Regions from separate parts of the Peribacillus sp. B-H-3 genome, predicted to be linked through region 2. Evidence: riboswitches for the same ligand, from Rfam matches in the RefSeq annotation. Region 2 holds a riboswitch; each other region holds the start of a gene.
The links. Region 2 has a riboswitch for S-adenosylmethionine ahead of ACN6MY_RS06905 (phosphoadenylyl-sulfate reductase). Riboswitches for the same ligand answer to the same signal wherever they lie in the genome.
Positions count from the first base shown of each region.

Region 1 (6,267 bases), 1.6 Mb from region 2:
TGAGCCAATCAGCACCTTCAATGAAATCGCCCCCCACTATCATTCTTGCATTAAATGGAAAAAAAGTCATTAGCATTAGAAAATTGATAATAAATGGACAGGAGTCACTAAAGATAATTATGGCTAGATTAAGAGATATGCAGAGGACATTTATTTATGTGAGGAAATCACAGAAATACAGTGGCATGGGTTACTTGTAATGGTTTACAGAAAAAACACTGAGTCAGCAAAAAAACCAAATGACAATGTTCAGTAGCGAACAAGAAGGAAGAATGGGAATTATCGAAAATTTCCAAAATTACTATATTATCAAAGTTTTGATTGAAATTGTGAATTCTACCTTCTATAATAGTGAAGTAAAGGTTTACATACTGTTTTGACGCATAATAAGGGTGAAACATTAAGAATATTCTGAGATAAAACATTAATCATTTATATCTCAGAATAATAAATGTAATTTTCTGAAATTCGATATCCCTTAAAAAGTAATTATGGGCGGTATATTGCCTTATACATACTACGTTAAAAAGGAGCTGCAAAATGAGGAAATTTTTAATTTTGTTTTCAGCATTTATGATGGCTATTGGTTTAATGGCTTGTTCTTCGGGGGATGAAGGAAATTCCGGCAAAAAGAAATCTTCTGCAGACAGCGCTGCAGATCAGCAAAAAGTGAAAAAATCACTTGTTCATCTTTACTCTGAGCTAGCGAACGCTATTAACAGCAAGGATGCTGACTTGAATACATACGAAGCATCAGGAGATAAATCTGATGCAAAGATGAAAACAAGCGCACAAGTCTCTGCAGCAGCTGTTGCTGAAGAACTGAAAAAAATAAAAATACCGGCTGAATTAAAAAATCAAAGCAATGATTTAGAAGCAGCTATTAAAGATTTTACAGATTCTTATCAAACTAAAGCAGACGAGCTTAAAAAATCTGCACCCGCGCTTGATGGAGCAAATGCAACATTCACAAAGGGCGAGGATAAAATGGGCAAAGTATTTGAAGATGCAAAGCTGCTTAAGCCAAGCTTGAATAAAGAAGTAAACGGCTGATTATAAAGCTTAAAAAATCCTGGTGCATCCGGGATTTTTTTTTGCCATCTTGTTATTAATCGTGCAGATGGCAGTATTCGTAAGCGAACTAACTTGTGGGATTTCAAATAGACTGCCAGCTTCTGGGTGTTAATGGTGCCGGAAATGATCTCAATTGGACATAGGGCTATTTTTTGAATAAACTGAATATTAAGTGAGATTTCTCAGGTTTATATGCATAAATGAAAAATACAATTAAGCTGAAAGCAGGGGAGAAGGATATGGAAAAAGCATTGGTACTTGGCGGCACACGTTTTTTTGGAAAGCGGCTAGTAAGCGCTCTTTTGGAAAAAGGAGTGGATGTTACGGTTGCCACAAGGGGTAAAAGCAAAATTTCTTTTGGAGATAAAGTTAAAACTATTTCCTTTGACAGAAATGATGAAAACAGCTTTTTCAGTGCCTTCAAGGATGGCAAGTGGGATGTTGTTTTTGATCAGATTTGCTATACAGCTAAAGATGCCAGGGAAGCAATCAGTGTTTTTGCTGATAAAACAGAACAGTACATATTCACGTCTTCCATGTCAGTGTATGAGTTTTCAGAAGAAATGCTTTCTGAAGGTGATTTTGATCCTTATCATTATAATATTCCGCAAGAACACCAAGATGTTTCTTATGGCGAAGGTAAGAGGCAGGCAGAATCGGTGTTTTGCCAGGAAGCCCCATTCAAAACCGTTTGTGTCAGGTTTCCTATTGTACAGGGAATGAACGATTATACAAATCGGCTAACCTTTCATATTGAAAGAATTGAGGCAGGGAAAGAGATATATTTCAGTAATCCTGAAGCCGCTATTTCTTTCATAACAGAAGAAGAGGCTGGGGAATTTCTATGCTGGGCCGCAAATGCTGGGATTGAAGGCCCAATTAATGCAGTTTCAAACGGCCATCTTACACTAAGGGAAATGCTGGGGCTTATCGAAAACGAAACTGGAAAAAGCTTCATTTTTGCAGATGAAAAAAATCAAGATAATGAATCACCTTATAATTTACCTGTTACATGGGTAATGAGCAATAAAAAAGCAAAAGAACTAGGATTTGCATTTACTGATGTCAATGTGTGGCTGCCGGGGCTAATTCATGATGTGCACCGAAAATAAATAAGTACATGAAAAAAGCCTGATTTCTCAAAAAAAAGGAGATTTCCGGCTTTTTTTAGGCTCTTTTTTTATAGATTGCTGTTATTTGAGGAGTTCTTTGATGCGATTGCATTTTAAATTCGGGTCTATGGTGCAGAAATCAGCCGCCCTGTTGCAGCAGAAAAATTGTATGAAAACAGCCTTTTTATATAAAGGCCAACAAGGAAATCGCAGCAGCCTCGCGGTTTATGAAGGCTATTTTTGAGTAGTAAAATTTACAGAATAAAAAGTCCTGCCAAAAAGTATTGACAGATGAATGCCGTGCTTTTATTATAAGGAATGTAAAAGCGCATACTAAGAAATTCCAAAAAGCAAAGGGGTAAAATATAATGGCATTCGAGTTAGTCTTTAATATTATATATATGCTTTTTTCTTCTAACAAAGATAAAAAGAAATAATATAATACGGGATTTTCTCCTCAAACAATCAAGACAAAGAGAATGAAGATCAAAGAAAGCAAATCTTTATTCTTTACTTAGTGAAGATGTTTTCCCTTTGCTGCCGCTTTCAAGAAAAGCAAAAACATAAGAATTTACTGCTCCATAATTTCATACCGGCTTATCAAGAGAGGCGGAGGGACTAGGCCCTGTGAAACCTCGGCAGCGGACTCCTTTATAGAGTACTGTGCCAATTCCAGCAAGCGTATGCTTGAAAGATAAGAAGAGAATATCATTGTGCATCCGCCTCTTCTTACATTTTGTAAGAAGAGGCTTTTATTTTGGCACCAAGACTGCATTACATGTAATACAGAGAAAGGAGCTGGAAACTCTATGGCTAACCAAACAGCAGAAGCGAGGAAAAGCTGTTTGATTGATACCTTGATCAATCATGGAATATATAAGAAAAACAACGTACATTTATTTCAGCTGACACTTTTGGAACTCGAAGATGAATATGCTAATATTATTGGGAAAAGTGCAGAATAACGGGCTCAATGGGAACATGCCTGTTTTACTGTACCACTATAAGTTGGCACAGTAATAAATGTTGTGTTTTCAGTAAATTGGAACCCTGCATGTAGAGATGTGGAAGTGTTTTTGCAGGAATTCAGTTATTTAACGCGCGTTCCTCCTATGTTTTTGACTCCTTAAGGCCTCGTTGAACCAATTCCCATTACTCCCCGCCACTTGTCATATTTCTTGGGATAGCCTAATAGGTCAGTTATTTCAGCAATTCTATTCCTTCTTTTCCCGTCGTTTATGGCAAGACAGATTCAACAAGGTTAAATCAACACAGGTTAATCTGTGTAGGCAAGAGCAATTAAACTAAATGGAAGAGGTGTATTAAATAATATCCAAGGAATGAAAGCAAGAGGGATCCTATTAAACCAGCTGCGAAAGAAGGAAGCCCTAACCGCTTGAATGCTGAGAGATCAACACTAAGACCGAGACCTGCCATTGCCATTGCAATAAGCATATAAGCCGCCAAAACAGCAAACCTTGATATATAATCAGAAAAAATCCCTAATGTATGGACGGAGCTTGCGGCTATAAAGCCGATAATAAACCATGGTACAGGGAGTTTTCTCCAGTCTCTTTTACTCTGTTCAGGAGCTTTGCTTTTCATAAAAAATCCGATCAGAAGAGCAACAGGAACGAGTAATGCTACCCTGGTCAGTTTAACGATGACAGCTAAATCTACAGCATTCTTTCCCGCAGGGGCGGCTGCAGCAATAACATGGGCAATTTCGTGCAGAGTGCTGCCGGCAAATATTCCATAAGCATGAGGTGAGAGGCCTAGTACTGGATAAAGTAAGGTATAAATCAAAGTAAAAATGGTGCCTAAAATGGCAACAGTAGCTGCTGCTATGGCAGTTACCTCATCTTTTGCTTTAATTTGGGCCGCGATTGCAACTACTGCAGCAGCACCGCATATGGCTGTTCCGCAAGCAGTCAGTACGGCAAGCTCCTTCCCGGCTTTGAACCACCGTGACAGCGAGTATACAGCGGCTAGCGTGAAAGCAATATGTATTGCAGCAAGTAAGAACACCATTGGCCCTGCATGCAGGATATCTGCCAGGTTTAATCTCATGCCGAGCAGAATGATTCCGGTCCGGAGCAATTTTTTGCTTGAAAAATTGGTCCCTGCTCTAATATTTGGAGGAACTGCAGCGGACGCCCTCCAGAGGACCCCAATCAGTATGCTAATGACTAATTGTCCTAATATACTCAAAAATGGAAGCTGCGATAAGTATTTCGCAGCTATGGCAATAAACAGGGTTAGCCCTATACCCAGGAAAAAACCTGAGGTGCTTCGGCCGTATAATTTTTTCAATAGTGTCCACTCCAAACAGATGTTTATAAGTATACTGTAAACGTATTAGTATCATAAGTTAAATATATTTAATCTATAGTAATCATTAAAAAAACTAATGATAAAATAAAATGAAGGGAGGAACTGCAATGATTACAGAATCCATGAAGGTTTTTACAGCTGTGGTTGAACTAAGGAATTTTTCCAGGGCTGCAGAGCTTTTGAATTTATCTCAGCCAAGTGTCAGTGTTCATATTAAAAACCTTGAACATGAAATGGGCGCCAAGTTAATTCAGCGTTCACCAAAGCGTGTCCAAATGACAGAAGCAGGTGAAATTCTGTATAAGCATGCCAAACAAATTCTTTTCCTTCATCAGCAGGCGAAAAAGGAAATAGATGATCTGACAAACCAGGTGACAGGAATGATTAGAGTTGGAGCTAGCTTTACCATCGGAGAATATATACTTCCGAAGATTGTTGCTGAATACACCGGGCAATATCCCAATGTAGATTTTGAAATCAGTATTTCAAATACAGAGGAAGTACTTAACGGAGTGCGTGAGAGCTTATTGGATTTGGGGCTGATTGAAGGTGATTCTTCTTATGATGATATCGAAAAAGAGTTTTTCCTCGATGATGAAATGGTTTTGCTGCTTCCTTCCGCACACCCTTTGTCGCAAAAAAAGGTAATTGAAAAGAAACTTCTTCAAAACCAGATTTGGATAATGAGAGAACAAGGTTCAGGAACGAGGACCTTCACAGACAGATTTATAGAGGAAAATAATATTACTGTGCAGCGGTGCTTCATTTTCAGCAGCAGCCAGGGAGTTAAAGAGGCGGTTATGGCTGGTCTGGGCATTTCTCTGCTATCCCGCTGGACAGTAGGCAGAGAGCTGGAAATGGGAGAGTTGAATATTTGCCGGGTTAAAGGCTGCCCTTTAAATCGGCATTTGTCCTTTGTGCGGCATAAGAAGCATGCACCCTCCAAAGCGATGGAAATGTTCAGGGAAAAAGTATTTAATTTGACATTATAAGTGCATAACTTTCCTATATTCAAATGTTTTTCCTTATGGTATCGTCAGTTAGAATCATTTTCCATATTTTAAATGATCCCATGTATTTTATTTAAACAATACAGTAATAAAGCCAATTATCCTTGCTGACTGGATCTTAACTTGGTTTGTCAAATCTGCAGTATTTGTAGGATTAAGACTGGTTTTCGATATCAAAAAGAAGAAAGCAAGGTAATAGCGGCTTCCATGTATGCTATAGTTTCAGGGTAATAATTATTTTAGAGTTGGAGAATGATTGCTGCTAAAAACATTCAGTATCTATAGGAGTTTTAACTATGAAAAAAATGTCTCAAAAAGTGGCTGCCTCAGCGATAGCTGCATCTATATTTTTTGCAGGGGGGGCTGTGGTAAAGCCTGCTGATGCTTCTGCAGCAGCTGTTTCAGCTTCGAAGTATCAAAATGTAATAAATACGTTCGCTGCTCATTATGCAAAAATTCTGCATAAAGTCGAAAGCTATAAAACCAGGCTGAACCCTGCAAAAACTGAAAAAGAGGCTGATAGCATTTATGGTGAATACATGAATTATCTGGACAAAGCAATAGACGACGAGTCAGACTTAATTGGATTGAATCATGATCTGCAGAAAATGGACGGCTATTTGTATGACACCTTGGTTACCATCTACAACCTTGAAGTGGACACAATTAATTATCTGCAAAAAGATTTATCAAAAGAAGAATATAAAAAAGCAAATGATAAAGCAGTTGCCTTTATA
Region 1 is NZ_CP183879.1:3,008,763-3,015,029, reverse strand. It holds gene ACN6MY_RS15025 (hypothetical protein) at 1-21, opposite strand, end outside; gene ACN6MY_RS15020 (hypothetical protein) at 541-1,053, shown strand; gene ACN6MY_RS15015 (NAD-dependent epimerase/dehydratase family protein) at 1,314-2,186, shown strand; SAM riboswitch class I at 2,781-2,887, shown strand; gene ACN6MY_RS15010 (Fur-regulated basic protein FbpA) at 2,996-3,151, shown strand; gene ACN6MY_RS15005 (YeiH family protein) at 3,486-4,514, opposite strand; gene ACN6MY_RS15000 (LysR family transcriptional regulator) at 4,628-5,512, shown strand; gene ACN6MY_RS14995 (LysM peptidoglycan-binding domain-containing protein) at 5,827-6,267, shown strand, end outside.
Region 1: it holds a riboswitch for S-adenosylmethionine, as region 2 does, so the genes downstream of both, ACN6MY_RS15010 (Fur-regulated basic protein FbpA) here and ACN6MY_RS06905 (phosphoadenylyl-sulfate reductase) in region 2, are expected to answer to the same signal.

Region 2 (6,267 bases):
ATCATGTTTTTCTCCTTTTGTTAGTGGTATTTTATATGATAATTCTTAATTTGTAAGGTTATGGTTGATATTTACCCCGGGCACATCTTTTAAAACCTTTGATGTGTAGAAAAAATGCTATTGTAACAAAGTGAATTATTATTAATAAAATTTGTAAAAGTAAATTGCTGGTTTCCTCACTTTATTGATTGGACCGGGAAACGGCAGTCAAGTTTAACAGCGGATACTTTGGAGGGTGAATGCAATATGCTTACGCTAATAAGAAATGGAGAAGTATATGCCCCTGAATATATTGGGAAAAAGGATGTACTGCTTGTTGCCGATAAAATAGGTTTTATAGAAGATGAAATTGAAATTCCAGAATCCTTTGATCAAGTAAAAGTCATAGAGGCATCAGGAAAGCTTGTAGTACCGGGTTTTATAGATGCTCATGTTCATATTATAGGCGGCGGAGGCGAGGGAGGTTACAAAACAAGAACACCGGAAATTCAGCTGACAGATGCAACACTTGCAGGCATTACTACACTGGTTGGAGTAATTGGCACGGATGGAACGACAAGAACCATGCCTGCACTGCTTGCCAAGGCAAGAGCTCTTGAAGAAGAAGGAATTACCTGCTATGTGCATACAGGCTCATATCAAGTGCCAGTTAAAACGCTAACGGGAAAAATAGAGGATGATTTAATTCTAATTGATAAAATCATCGGCGTAGGGGAAATAGCCATAGCAGACCACAGATCCTCACAGCCTTCAGCGGAGGAAATTGCAAGACTCTCCTCAGAGGCCCGTATTGGAGGCTTATTATCCGGAAAATCGGGAGTTGTCAATATCCACGTTGGAGACAGTATGGATCATCTTGCAGTGATTGAGCAAGTCGTTGAAAATACCGAGGTGCCAATCAGCCAATTTTATCCGACGCATATTAACAGAAACCATCATCTATTCCATGCAGGAATTAAATATGCGAAAAATGGCGGATATATTGACTTTACGACTAGTACCATCAAAAAATTCATTGAAGATGGAGAAGTGAAGGCAAGTACTGCTTTAAAGCTGGCACTTGAAGCAGGGGTGGATATCAGCAGAATGACCTTTACCTCTGATGGGCAGGCAAGCCTGCCCGACTTTGACAGCACGGGAAGATTAGCAGGGCTTAGTATAGGAAAATGCATGTCTTTATATGAAGCTGTAAAGGACGCGATCCTTATAGATGGAGTATCAGCAGAGAATAGCTTTCGGGCAGTAACAGAAAACCCTGCAAATATTTTAAAGCTTTCCCAAAAAGGGAGAATAGAAGCTGGAAAAGATGCAGATGTTTTACTTATGCAGAAAGAGACATATCAAATTGAAACTGTATTTGCCAAAGGGAAGATGATGGTAGAAAATGGCCAAGCCTTGATAAGGGGAACATTCGAAGAGGAATAGTTATTGATTTTGAAAGGTAATACACGCTGTATTATCTAAGCCACTGCTAGTGCTGTATGAGGACATTCTTCTCAGACTCAGGGTGGAGAGAAAAACCAGCGGCAGGCTATATATTAAAATAAACCTTTTCTGTATAATTATGTTAATAAATTAAAGAAGAGGCAGGTTTAATATGAATAAAATGGCAAGTGTATTCCGCGAAAGAAATTTTACAAAGCTATTCTTTGCCGCCTTTACATCACAAATGGGCGGTACGATTGGCCTTACTGCGTTTATGTTTTATTTGCTTCACCGCTACTCCAATCAGCCGGTTTATGCGACGATAACGGAGCTGATGTTTTCTCTGCCTACACTGGCGGTTTTCTTCATGGTAGGTGTTGCAGCTGACCGTCTGGACCGCCAAAAGGTAGCGCTTTATTGCGACTGGATATGTGCAGGAATATCGCTGCTGTTTATTATTTCATTAATCATTCAATGGATACCGCTTACATTCGCACTGTTGTTCATAAGAAGTGCAGTCAGGAATTTTTTCTCTCCTGCAGAATCGGCCATTATTCAGGGGATATTAACACCTGAGGATTATACGACAGCAGCCGGGCTGAACCAGATGGTTTCAAGCTTGTTCATGCTGTTTGGCTCTGGTCTTGGAATTTTCTGCTATTGGCACTTTGGCATCCGCGGGGCCATCCTGATTGATGTGCTGGGCTTTATTATAAGCGGGTTTTTAATTAAGTCCTGTCGGTTAAGCAAGGAAGTGCGCCTTCCAAATGGATATCATTCGTTGAGGGATTTGAATTTTTCTTTTGTGCTGCGTGACTTTAAAGTCGGGATTTTATACATTCTTAAAAACAAGCTGCTGGTCAGTCTGATTTGCGGGTTCATCGTTTTTGGCATTATCAATGGAGCCTTTTCAGTTATGCAGGTATTCATATTAAAGTATAAATTGGAGCCTAATCATTATGAAGAGTATTCCATCGTTCTCGGAATTGTGTTTGGAGCAGGCGTGCTGGCTGGCAGTGTAATTGCTTCCATGCTTGCACAGAAGTTGAAGCTTTATAAAATGCTGGTGCTCGGTTTATTGCTGTCTGGGGCAGCAACAGCATGGGGGGCGTTAGTTCCTTCCACTATGCTATATTTAATCAGCTCTGGAGCGGTAGCCTTATCTCTTCCAATGATCAATGTAGCGATTGGTGGATGGATGCCAAGCATTGTTGATCCCAAGATGATGGGAAGGGTACAGGGCTGGGTCAATCCCCTGATGATGATGGCCCAATCGGTTACCCTGCTTTTAATTGCAGGCTTTTATCCTAAATATATTACAGTTGAATCGTTATTCTGGCTTGTCGGATCCTGCCTGTTCCTAGTTGGTATATTCTACAGCATCATCTTGCCAAGGTTCATAAAGAAAAATGCTCCACTACAAACCGGAGTCCATGCCTGAAAAACTTTGCGTTTCCTGATCAAGGAAACGGATTTTCTTTTGATGCAAAAAATGTTAAAAAGTGCAGTACGGGGCTTTATATAATGGCCTTTATTTCATTGATTAGCTGCAGCTGGCGGAGGTTATTTATCACGGTTTCTGTTATGTCCAGTTTTTTCATGGCAGGCAGCTCTATAAGGTCATCCATGCAGTCCTCATTTTTAAACCAGTCAAGCATAGGAATAATCGGGAGCGGTTCATCCGGCCATGCTTCCGTTAAGCTGGGGCTGTGAATTTTGCCTTGCTGCTTATTTTCCCCGAATATATAGGGCCAATAATCCGCTCTTGATCCTGTATGAGGGATTGACTTTGAAAAGTGATAAATTCCTTTGTGAATTTCAGGATACTGAAAGAGGATTGCGTACAGCTTCTTGCCTGTCATAATTCGATTGGACAAATCGGCAAAGCGTTTTACTGTGAGGCCGGTCAGGGAGCTTGGTGCCGTTTTTTTATAGGAAAATGGAAAAATGACTGTAGTGAAACCTAAAAATTCCTGGAGCTGAAAATCAATTCTCTGAAGAACTTCTCCATGGCTGGTACGCTTTAATATGCGATCTTCAAGCATCCTTTGTTCATTTATTATCATGGCAGCAGTGAGCAGGGGAGGATTTTTCTCTGCCGCGAACATTTCCCAGATTGGATGCATAAATCGGGAAATATGAAAGATGTTGAGAAGCTTCCTGAGCTTAAAGGGTTTTTCTTTATAGATTTCATATAACAGGAGCTGCGGATAGGCATCTGAAAAGATGGCTGCATTTGCATGCTCTAAAAAGCGGAAGAATATTTGCTGATCATCCTTGCCGAAAAGATGGTTCATGCTCTCCCCTTTTAAATCTGTCATATGATATCCGCCGTTTCTGGATACCAAATGGGCAAGCAGGGACCAATGGAGTTCCGGATTTCTTTCATAGCAATCAAGATAAGCGTTCGTTCGGGTCAGGTTATTCCGATTCGCTTGTTTGGTTTCTTCCCGTACCTTGCTTACAATTGCTGTTTCGTGAGGCAGGAGGCCTTTATCGATTTCTGCAGGAAAAGCCAATTCTTTTTTTATAAGAGTGTTTAACACAGTGAATGTCTGGGGGTTCAGCAGGTTTTTTGAGGCTTCATTTTTTTTCTGGGCTGAAGCCTTGATATAATTCAAAAGTGTCTTTATCGGAAAAATGTAAATTCCCCCTTAAAATTAACGCATGATGCAATATATGTGAAATGCAAAATGAAAGGTCCAAAATGGCGTCCTTCGGCATAGTAATATTTTTAAGAAAATAATTAATAATATCCAAGTAAATGAATGAGATAACTTATTGACATATCTTCCTGTTGTGTTATTATTTTTAATAATCAAACTTATCTAGAGAGACTGAGGGAATTGGCCCGATGATGTCCGGCAACCTGCATAGCATGCAAGGTGCCAATTCCAACAAAATGTGATGCATTTTGGGAGATAAGGTATATGTTTATATGACATTGCCTGTAAAAATCTTTCCAAAGCGAAAGATTTTTTTTTATAAAAAGTCTCTGTTATCACAAATGAATAAAAGACAGCTGACTAGACAACTAGAGGCGGTATTAGCGGGTTCTGTTAATGCTGCCTTTTTTTATTCAAAAATCAGGAATGAACAATAAAAGGAGGCTGTTTATGGGCAATAGCATATTGGTGTATCAGAATTTTGATGAACATGCCCCTGTTGATTTTCCAGCAGGCAGTGAAACGAAAGGAGCCCTTGAAGTTTTAGATTGGGCCTATAAAACCTATGCTGATGAATTGGTATATGCCTGCAGTTTCGGAATAGAAGGTATTGTTATGATCGATTTGATTTCAAAGATAACGGATAGGGCAAAAATTGTTTTCTTAGATACCGGCCTGCATTTCGAGGAAACGTATCAATTAATTGAAAGGGTAAGTGAAAGGTACCCGAATCTACAGATTGAAATGAAGAAGCCTGAACTGACGCTTGAAGAACAGGCAGAACAATATGGAGCTGAATTATGGAAAAGGGAGCCTGATAAATGCTGCGAACTCAGAAAAATCATTCCCCTGAATGAAGTCCTTTCTATGCCGCTTGCATGGATTTCAGGATTGAGGCGGGAACAATCCCCATCCAGAAGGAATACCCAGTTCTTTAATAAAGACAATAAGTTCAGATCTGTTAAAATATGCCCGCTCATTCATTGGACATGGAAGGATGTTTGGCGGTATGCCCATAAAAATGATCTGCAATATAACATTTTGCATGATAAAGGCTATCCAAGCATTGGCTGTGAAACGTGTACGGCCGCTGCTGTGAATGAAGATGATTTGAGGTCAGGGAGATGGTCGGCCACCGGGAAAACGGAGTGCGGACTCCATACTTCATAAAAGACATGGAAAATAGAATACATGAAAAAAATGGGAGGCCAAAAAACGTGACACTAAGCATACCGCATGGAGGAACACTAATCAATAAGTGGAATCCCCATTATGATACAGCACATATAAAAAAAGAAATAGAGCTTGATGCTATTTCATTAAGTGATCTTGAATTGATTGGAACAGGGGGCTTCAGCCCGATTGAGGGATTTTTGACACAAAAGGATTATGATTCCGTGGTTGAAAATATGCGTCTTTTGAACGGAGCGGTGTGGAGCATTCCTATTACTCTTCCCATTTCTAGGAAAACAGCACAAAGCCTGTCAAAAGGAGAAGAAGCAAGGCTGGTCCATGATGGCATCACGTACGGCACCATAATGGTCGCTGATATTTATGAACCTGATAAAAGCAAAGAAGCAAGAAGTGTCTATGGAACTGAGAGCAGCGAACACCCCGGGGTACAAAAGCTTTACAGCAGGGGGGACATTTATATCGGCGGAGAAATAAAGCTGACTAAAAGAGTCGAAAGGAAGGGTTTCAGGGATTTTTACAGAGATCCGGAAGAAACCAGGAAAATCTTTTCTGAAAAGGGCTGGAATACAATTGTAGGCTTCCAGACAAGAAATCCGGTCCACCGTGCCCATGAATATATTCAAAAAACGGCACTGGAAATTGTAGATGGATTGCTGCTTAATCCTCTGGTAGGGGAGACGAAGTCAGATGATATCCCTGCAGACATCAGGATGGAGAGCTATCAGGTGCTCCTTGAAAACTACTATCCAAAAGACAGAGTATTTCTGTCCGTTTTTCCGGCAGCCATGCGCTATGCAGGACCAAGAGAAGCAATATTTCATGCAATGGTCCGCAAAAATTATGGCTGCACGCATTTCATAGTTGGCCGCGATCATGCAGGTGTCGGCAATTATTACGGCACATATGATGCCCAGAAAATCTTTTCGAATTTTACAGAGCAAGAGCTGGGAATTACCCTCTTATTCTTTGAGCATAGCTTTTA
Region 2 is NZ_CP183879.1:1,396,625-1,402,891, forward strand. It holds gene ACN6MY_RS06885 (HPr family phosphocarrier protein) at 1-5, opposite strand, end outside; gene iadA (beta-aspartyl-peptidase) at 247-1,425, shown strand; gene ACN6MY_RS06895 (MFS transporter) at 1,598-2,866, shown strand; gene ACN6MY_RS06900 (DUF2515 family protein) at 2,943-4,046, opposite strand; SAM riboswitch class I at 4,247-4,353, shown strand; gene ACN6MY_RS06905 (phosphoadenylyl-sulfate reductase) at 4,542-5,261, shown strand; gene sat (sulfate adenylyltransferase) at 5,309-6,267, shown strand, end outside.

Region 3 (6,267 bases), 1.8 Mb from region 2:
ATCAAGCTTGACATCATATTCTCTTTCATAAAATTCTGCTGCAGCTTCTTTCAGTGACCGAAGCCCCTTGAATGGCGAATATTTATGATTAACAGGATTTTCGGCAGCCTGCTGCAGCTTTTTAATAATATGCTGCGGTGTTGGCATATCCGGGTTTCCTTGTCCTAAATTGATTACATCATGTCCTTGTTCTGTTATGCTGTTCACCTTAGAGACCAGTGAAGCAAAAAACTGCTGAGGCAGATTTTTGAGCAGCTCTGATTTTTGGAATTCTATCATTTTGGCACCTTCTCTGAAATTTCTTGAATTTCTCGTCACAAATGATATATCTTAAAATTACTAATGTAAAGAAAATTCTATGAAATCATGGAGGAAGATAACATGAAATGGAAAATAGCCTGTATACAAATGGATATATCCTTTGGCAGCCCCGCACAAAATTATGCCAGGGCAGAAGAGCTCATCCGTAAAGCTGCAGAGGAAAGGCCCGATATAGCGGTTTTGCCTGAGCTTTGGACAACGGGCTATGATCTCGGCAGGCTTGATGAAATAGCTGATGAAGAAGCGGCCGAAACCGTGGCATTTCTGCAGAATTGCGCAAAAAAATACCGCATCCACTTAGTGGGCGGTTCTGTTGCGAAAAAAACGGCAGAAGGAATAACAAACACCCTCATCGTCATCAGCAAGCATGGAGAGCTGATTAAAGAGTATGATAAGCTTCACCTATTTCGCTTGATGGATGAACATCATTATCTGCAGCCGGGAAAAGAAGATGGGCTTTTTTCTTTGGAAGGCATGCTTTGCGCAGGCTTTATTTGCTATGATATCAGATTTCCGGAATGGATACGTGCTCACGCTTCAAAAGGTGCACAAGCCATATTTGTTTCTGCCGAGTGGCCTAAACCCCGCCTTGCACACTGGAGAGCCCTGTTAATCAGCAGGGCAATAGAAAACCAGGCATATGTAATAGCAGTAAATCGATCAGGCAGTGACCCGAAAAACCTGTTCGCAGGACATTCCATGATAATAGATCCTTGGGGGGAAATAGTGGCGGAAGCTGCAGAAGAAGAAGAAATTATCACAGGGACAATCGATTTTGAAAAAACCGAAAATGTCCGGGAGCAAATACCTGTTTTCTCTGACAGGCGGCCGGAATTTTATTGATATTCTAAAAATTCAGTGTTGACAAATGTTTTTAAATATTGTTATTATTCATTTCAGGAACCAGGAAGAAAAAACTTAATAGCATCAACTTTCTCTTATCAAGAGCAGGCTGAGGGTTATGGCCCTATGAAGCCCAGCAACCGACCGTAATTCCATTGTGAAATGGGGCGAAGCATTTTCGCCGGATCCAATCCTTAAGGCACGGTGCCAATTCCATCAGAAAGAAATTTCTTTCTGGCAGATAAGAGGTGCGAAGCCTACACTTCAAGCCTCTTTCTTTTTAGAAGGGGGCTTTTTCTTTACCCCCGATACATTAATTGGAGGGATTATTCATGACTGAAGCTGAATATATACATTATGAACCACTGACCGAAAAAACAGCTCTAGAGCTCGTGCACCGGCTTGGATTATTTGAAGATGCGGGCAGCTTGAGCTGCCGGGAAATAGGCGATGGCAATTTAAATTATGTTTTCCGCATTACTGAAAAAGACACATCTAAGGGCATCATTATCAAACAGGCCCTGCCCTATGCCAAAGTAATCGGCGAATCTTGGCCGCTTACTATCAAACGGGCTGCCATCGAAGCAAATGCACTTGTCATTTTTAGAAGCTATTGCAAGGAATATGTACCCAAGGTTTACTATTCTGATGAAAAATTGGCCATTACCGTGATGGAGGACCTATCACACCTGACCATTGCACGCGAGGGACTGATAAATGGCGAAGAATATCCCCTGCTGTCAAAGCATATAGGCGAATATATAGCTAAAACCCTTTTCTATACTTCGGATTATTTTTTGGATCACAGCAAGAAAAAGGAATTGGCGCGACAGTTTACCAATCCTGAATTATGCCATATTACAGAAACCTTTGTTTTCACAGACCCCTTTTTCGATAGTGAATCCAATGATTATGAAGCAGAGTTGAATGAAGAAGTTCAAGCTATTTGGCAAAATAATATACTGAAGCTTGAAATAGCTAAATTAAAGAAAAGCTTTCTGACCGAGCAAGAAGCGCTCCTGCATGGAGATCTTCATACCGGAAGCATCTTTGCAGGCAGACAGGAAACAAAGGTAATTGATCCCGAATTTTCTTTTTATGGACCTATTGGATTTGATCTGGGACAGTATATGGCAAATCTGCTCTTTCAGGCTTTCAGCAGATCCCAAGAATTAAAAGAAGCCATCTTTACCCACCTGCATGATGTTTGGGATTCATTTGCGGAGGTTTTCACTGCCCTTTGGAATACACAAGGACAGGAAGCTTTTTGCAGGACAGAAGGCTATCTTGAATTTGTACTGAATAAAATCACCAATGATGCCTTTGGCTTCGCAGGCTGTGAATTAATCCGCAGGACAATCGGTTTGTCCCATGTCAAGGATCTGGACGGAATCCAAGATAAGGACGCACGTATTTCAGCTAAAAAAGAGGCCCTGAGAATCGGGGAATTTTTAATAAAGAACAGGAACCAGCTGGATATTTCACTGGTGACAGAAGCTGTGAGCCAGCATAACCTTTCACTTTCATACACTGCTAAATTATAATTTCGAGGAGATTATCATGCAAAAAACGACAGATATCCCTTCTTCCATCCAGTGGAAGGACACACACATAACTATACTTAACCAGCAGGCCCTGCCTCAGATTACAGAGTTCATTGACCTTTATACGATACAAGATGTTTTTGACAGCATCACCACCCTTAAAGTAAGGGGGGCTCCGGCAATCGGGATTGCCGCTGCGTACGGCATTGCACTTTCTGCTTCTGCATTTATTGGAGATGATCTTTTGGCGTTCAGAAAAAAAACGGAAGAAGATATTTCCTTCCTTTCTTCTTCACGGCCAACTGCTGTCAATTTATTCTGGTCATTAAACAGAATGAGGAAAAAGCTTAATGATGCAAGCAGTGTTAATGGAGCCAAAACCGATTTGACACATGAAGCCATCGCTATTTTCACTGAAGATGAAGCTACCTGCAGGAGCATTGGAGAATATGGGTTAACGCTTTTTAAGCCTGGAGATACTGTCTTGACCCATTGCAATGCAGGTGGTATAGCGACAGCAAGATACGGCACCGCTCTTGCCCCTTTTCACTTAGCAGCTGAAAAGGGAATTAACCTTAGGGTGTTTGCTTGTGAAACAAGACCTGTCCTTCAAGGGGCAAGATTGACTGCCTGGGAGCTGATGCAGGCAGGTGTTGATGTGACCCTGATATCCGATAACATGGCTGCACATGCAATCAGCACACAAAAAATCTCAAGCATCATCGTTGGTGCGGACAGGATCACGGCAAACGGCGATACAGCGAATAAAATCGGCACACTCAGCCTTGCTGTACTGGCAAATCACTTTGGCATCCCCTTTTATGTTGCCGCTCCTTCCAGTACGTTTGATTTATCCCTGGAAACTGGAGATTTGATTCCTATTGAAGAAAGAGACCCAAAGGAAATAACTCATATTCACGGAGTCCGGGTCGCCCCCGAAAATGTCTCAGTCTTCAATCCTGCATTTGATGTCACGCCTAATCATCTGATTACAGCCATCATAACTGAAGAAGGAATCATTTATCCAGATTTCAAAAAAAATATTCCAGATACTATAAAAAACTAGGGAGCTTCGCCCCCTAGTTTTGTTTGTTTTCATTATGATCCTTAAACTCTGGTTCTTCTGAAAATTCTGTCTCATATGATAATCTCCGGCTATAGACAGCCTTCTTATCCTGTACATTTCCTGTTCCGTTGCTCGGGCTTAGAATATGCCGGTGTACAAATACCTCTGCACCCAGTACAATGACGGCAGAAATGATGCTTCCCCATGCAATCTGCAAATAATTCTGCAGCACAATGTTCCCGAAAACCCATACGCTTATATATGTGATCAAAAAATCAAAAGCCAGTGCCGCTTTATTCCCGAGTCTTGGCAGAAGGATCAGGTCGCCGAAAATATAGGATACAATGACGGCAAATAAGCTAAAAGATATTATTTCTAAAAAGGAAGCTTGAAAAAACAAATCCAGTCCGACAGAAAAGGCTATAATGCAAGAGAGGAATTTAATGGCCAAAATTACTGCATTTTTCACAGGCGTTCACTCCTTTTTCTCTTTAATATGAGGTAAAAGCCTGCATTTTATACATATAAAAGCCGATTTAGCGCGGGTGGCGCCAAATCGGCTTTTTACTTGATCAAGCGGCTTCGCTTCCGTGAACACCGCTTACCCAATTATTTAGATTGAAGTTCTTTTTTTAATACTTCCTCTGCCTTCTTGACTTGAGTGTCATTGGCAAGGATTTTATTGCGCAATATCTCCATTAGCTTTACAGTCGTTTCGCCTGTAATAATGCCTGTTTTCTTTAAGGAATGGTCACCCTGGAACTTCATGACGGCAGATTTGGTTTGTTCATCGAAAAATCCGTCAGCCTTGCCAGGATTGTATCCTTCTGCTTTCAGCATCTCTTGTGCAGACTGCGTTTCAGCAGACGACATAGATTGCTTCAGCACTTTATCAGGAGAAATAAATGGCAGATTCGCATAGCTTGGAAGCGGTACTGCGATATCTGGGTTTATTCCCTTTTTATGAATCCAATTTCCGTTTGGAGTCAGCCATTTTGCAATCGTATATTTGATATTGGATCCATCACTGAAATCTTGCGAAGTCTGCACAGTACCCTTTCCGAAAGATTTTTCCCCGATGAGTTTTATACCAGCTGCTTCACTGACAGCTCCGGAGACAATTTCGGAGGCGCTCGCGCTTCCTTTATCGATCAGCACAACAACAGGAAGCTTTAACTCGCCATTATTTTGAGATTTTATGATTTCTTTCTTTCCAGCTTTATCTTCTACCTGAACAATCACTTTTCCATTTGGAACGAACATGCTGGCAATTTTCACGGCCTGGTCAAGAAGCCCGCCCGGATTTCCGCGCAAGTCAAGGATAAGACCCTTCATGTTCTTCTTTTTCATTTGGCCAATTGCTGTTTCAAGCTCTTTTGAAGTATTATCGGAAAAGCTTGTCACCTGGATCCTTGCAATTCCCCCTGATAGCATTTCAGGATATACAGTTTCAATCGGGATTGTATCCCGCTCAATACTCACTTGAATAGGATTGGCATCATCTCCTCTTGAAATCTCGAGATCTGCCTTTGTCCCTTTTTTGCCGCGGATTTTCAATACCGCTTCTGTAGCGCTTAATCCCTGAAGGCTCTTGCCGTTAACACTCAGGATGACATCATTGGGTTTAAGGCCTGCCTTTTCGGCAGGTGACCCCTTAATTGGAGAAACCACCATGATTTTTGAGTTTTGCTCCTGAATCTCTGCCCCAATTCCCTCAAATGAAGAAGAAATGCTTTCATGGAAGCTTTTTGCTTCCTTATCCGTCATATAGTCTGAATAAGGATCGCCTAGTGCTTCCACCATTCCATTTATTGCTCCGTTGACAAGCGTCTTATCATCTGTTTTTTGATAATACTGGCCCTTGAGTGTATTATAAGCAGAGAATAGCTTATTAAACTCCGGATGGTCTCCCTGCGTTTTTGCCACAATTGGAGCCGCTTTATCGTTGCCAAATGTAAGGGCAATCGTAGTGATTCCTGCTGTTAAAAAAATGAGCAAAAAAATCCCCATTATGAAAGGGAACCTTTTAATTTTAATAAATTTGGGTTCACTATTGTGTTCATGCTGCTTCTTTTCTTCTTCCACTAACCTTCACCACTTTCACCCATCAAAACTGGACTGTTTTATATTCAGGAATATTATGATTATTTTATCAGGTTTGTCAGCAAACGAAAAATATTAATAATCAATTTTAAGGAATTACAGAAAAAAGCCGGCATTTTCAAAAATAATGCAGGGCTTTTGAGGACATAAAAAATGCAGGCAGTCCAGCCAATGGCATAAGTTTCAAAAATGGCATATGCCAAATTCATGGTGTGTCATGCCATTGACTTTACTGCCCGATCTCTTTATGGGGAGTGGCAGGACTGCTTACTCTGCCGCTGCTGCTTCCAATGCAACTTCGATCATTTCATTAAAAGTGGTCTGCCTTTCTTCGGCTGTGGTTTCTTCTCCAGTTAAAATGTGATCGCTGACAGTTAAAACAGAAAGAGC
Region 3 is NZ_CP183879.1:3,223,847-3,230,113, forward strand. It holds gene ACN6MY_RS16010 (pyridoxal phosphate-dependent aminotransferase) at 1-279, opposite strand, end outside; gene ACN6MY_RS16015 (carbon-nitrogen family hydrolase) at 382-1,164, shown strand; SAM riboswitch class I at 1,257-1,412, shown strand; gene mtnK (S-methyl-5-thioribose kinase) at 1,497-2,708, shown strand; gene mtnA (S-methyl-5-thioribose-1-phosphate isomerase) at 2,725-3,774, shown strand; gene ACN6MY_RS16030 (YndM family protein) at 3,788-4,243, opposite strand; gene ACN6MY_RS16035 (S41 family peptidase) at 4,384-5,859, opposite strand; gene deoD (purine-nucleoside phosphorylase) at 6,145-6,267, opposite strand, start outside.
Region 3: it holds a riboswitch for S-adenosylmethionine, as region 2 does, so the genes downstream of both, mtnK (S-methyl-5-thioribose kinase) here and ACN6MY_RS06905 (phosphoadenylyl-sulfate reductase) in region 2, are expected to answer to the same signal.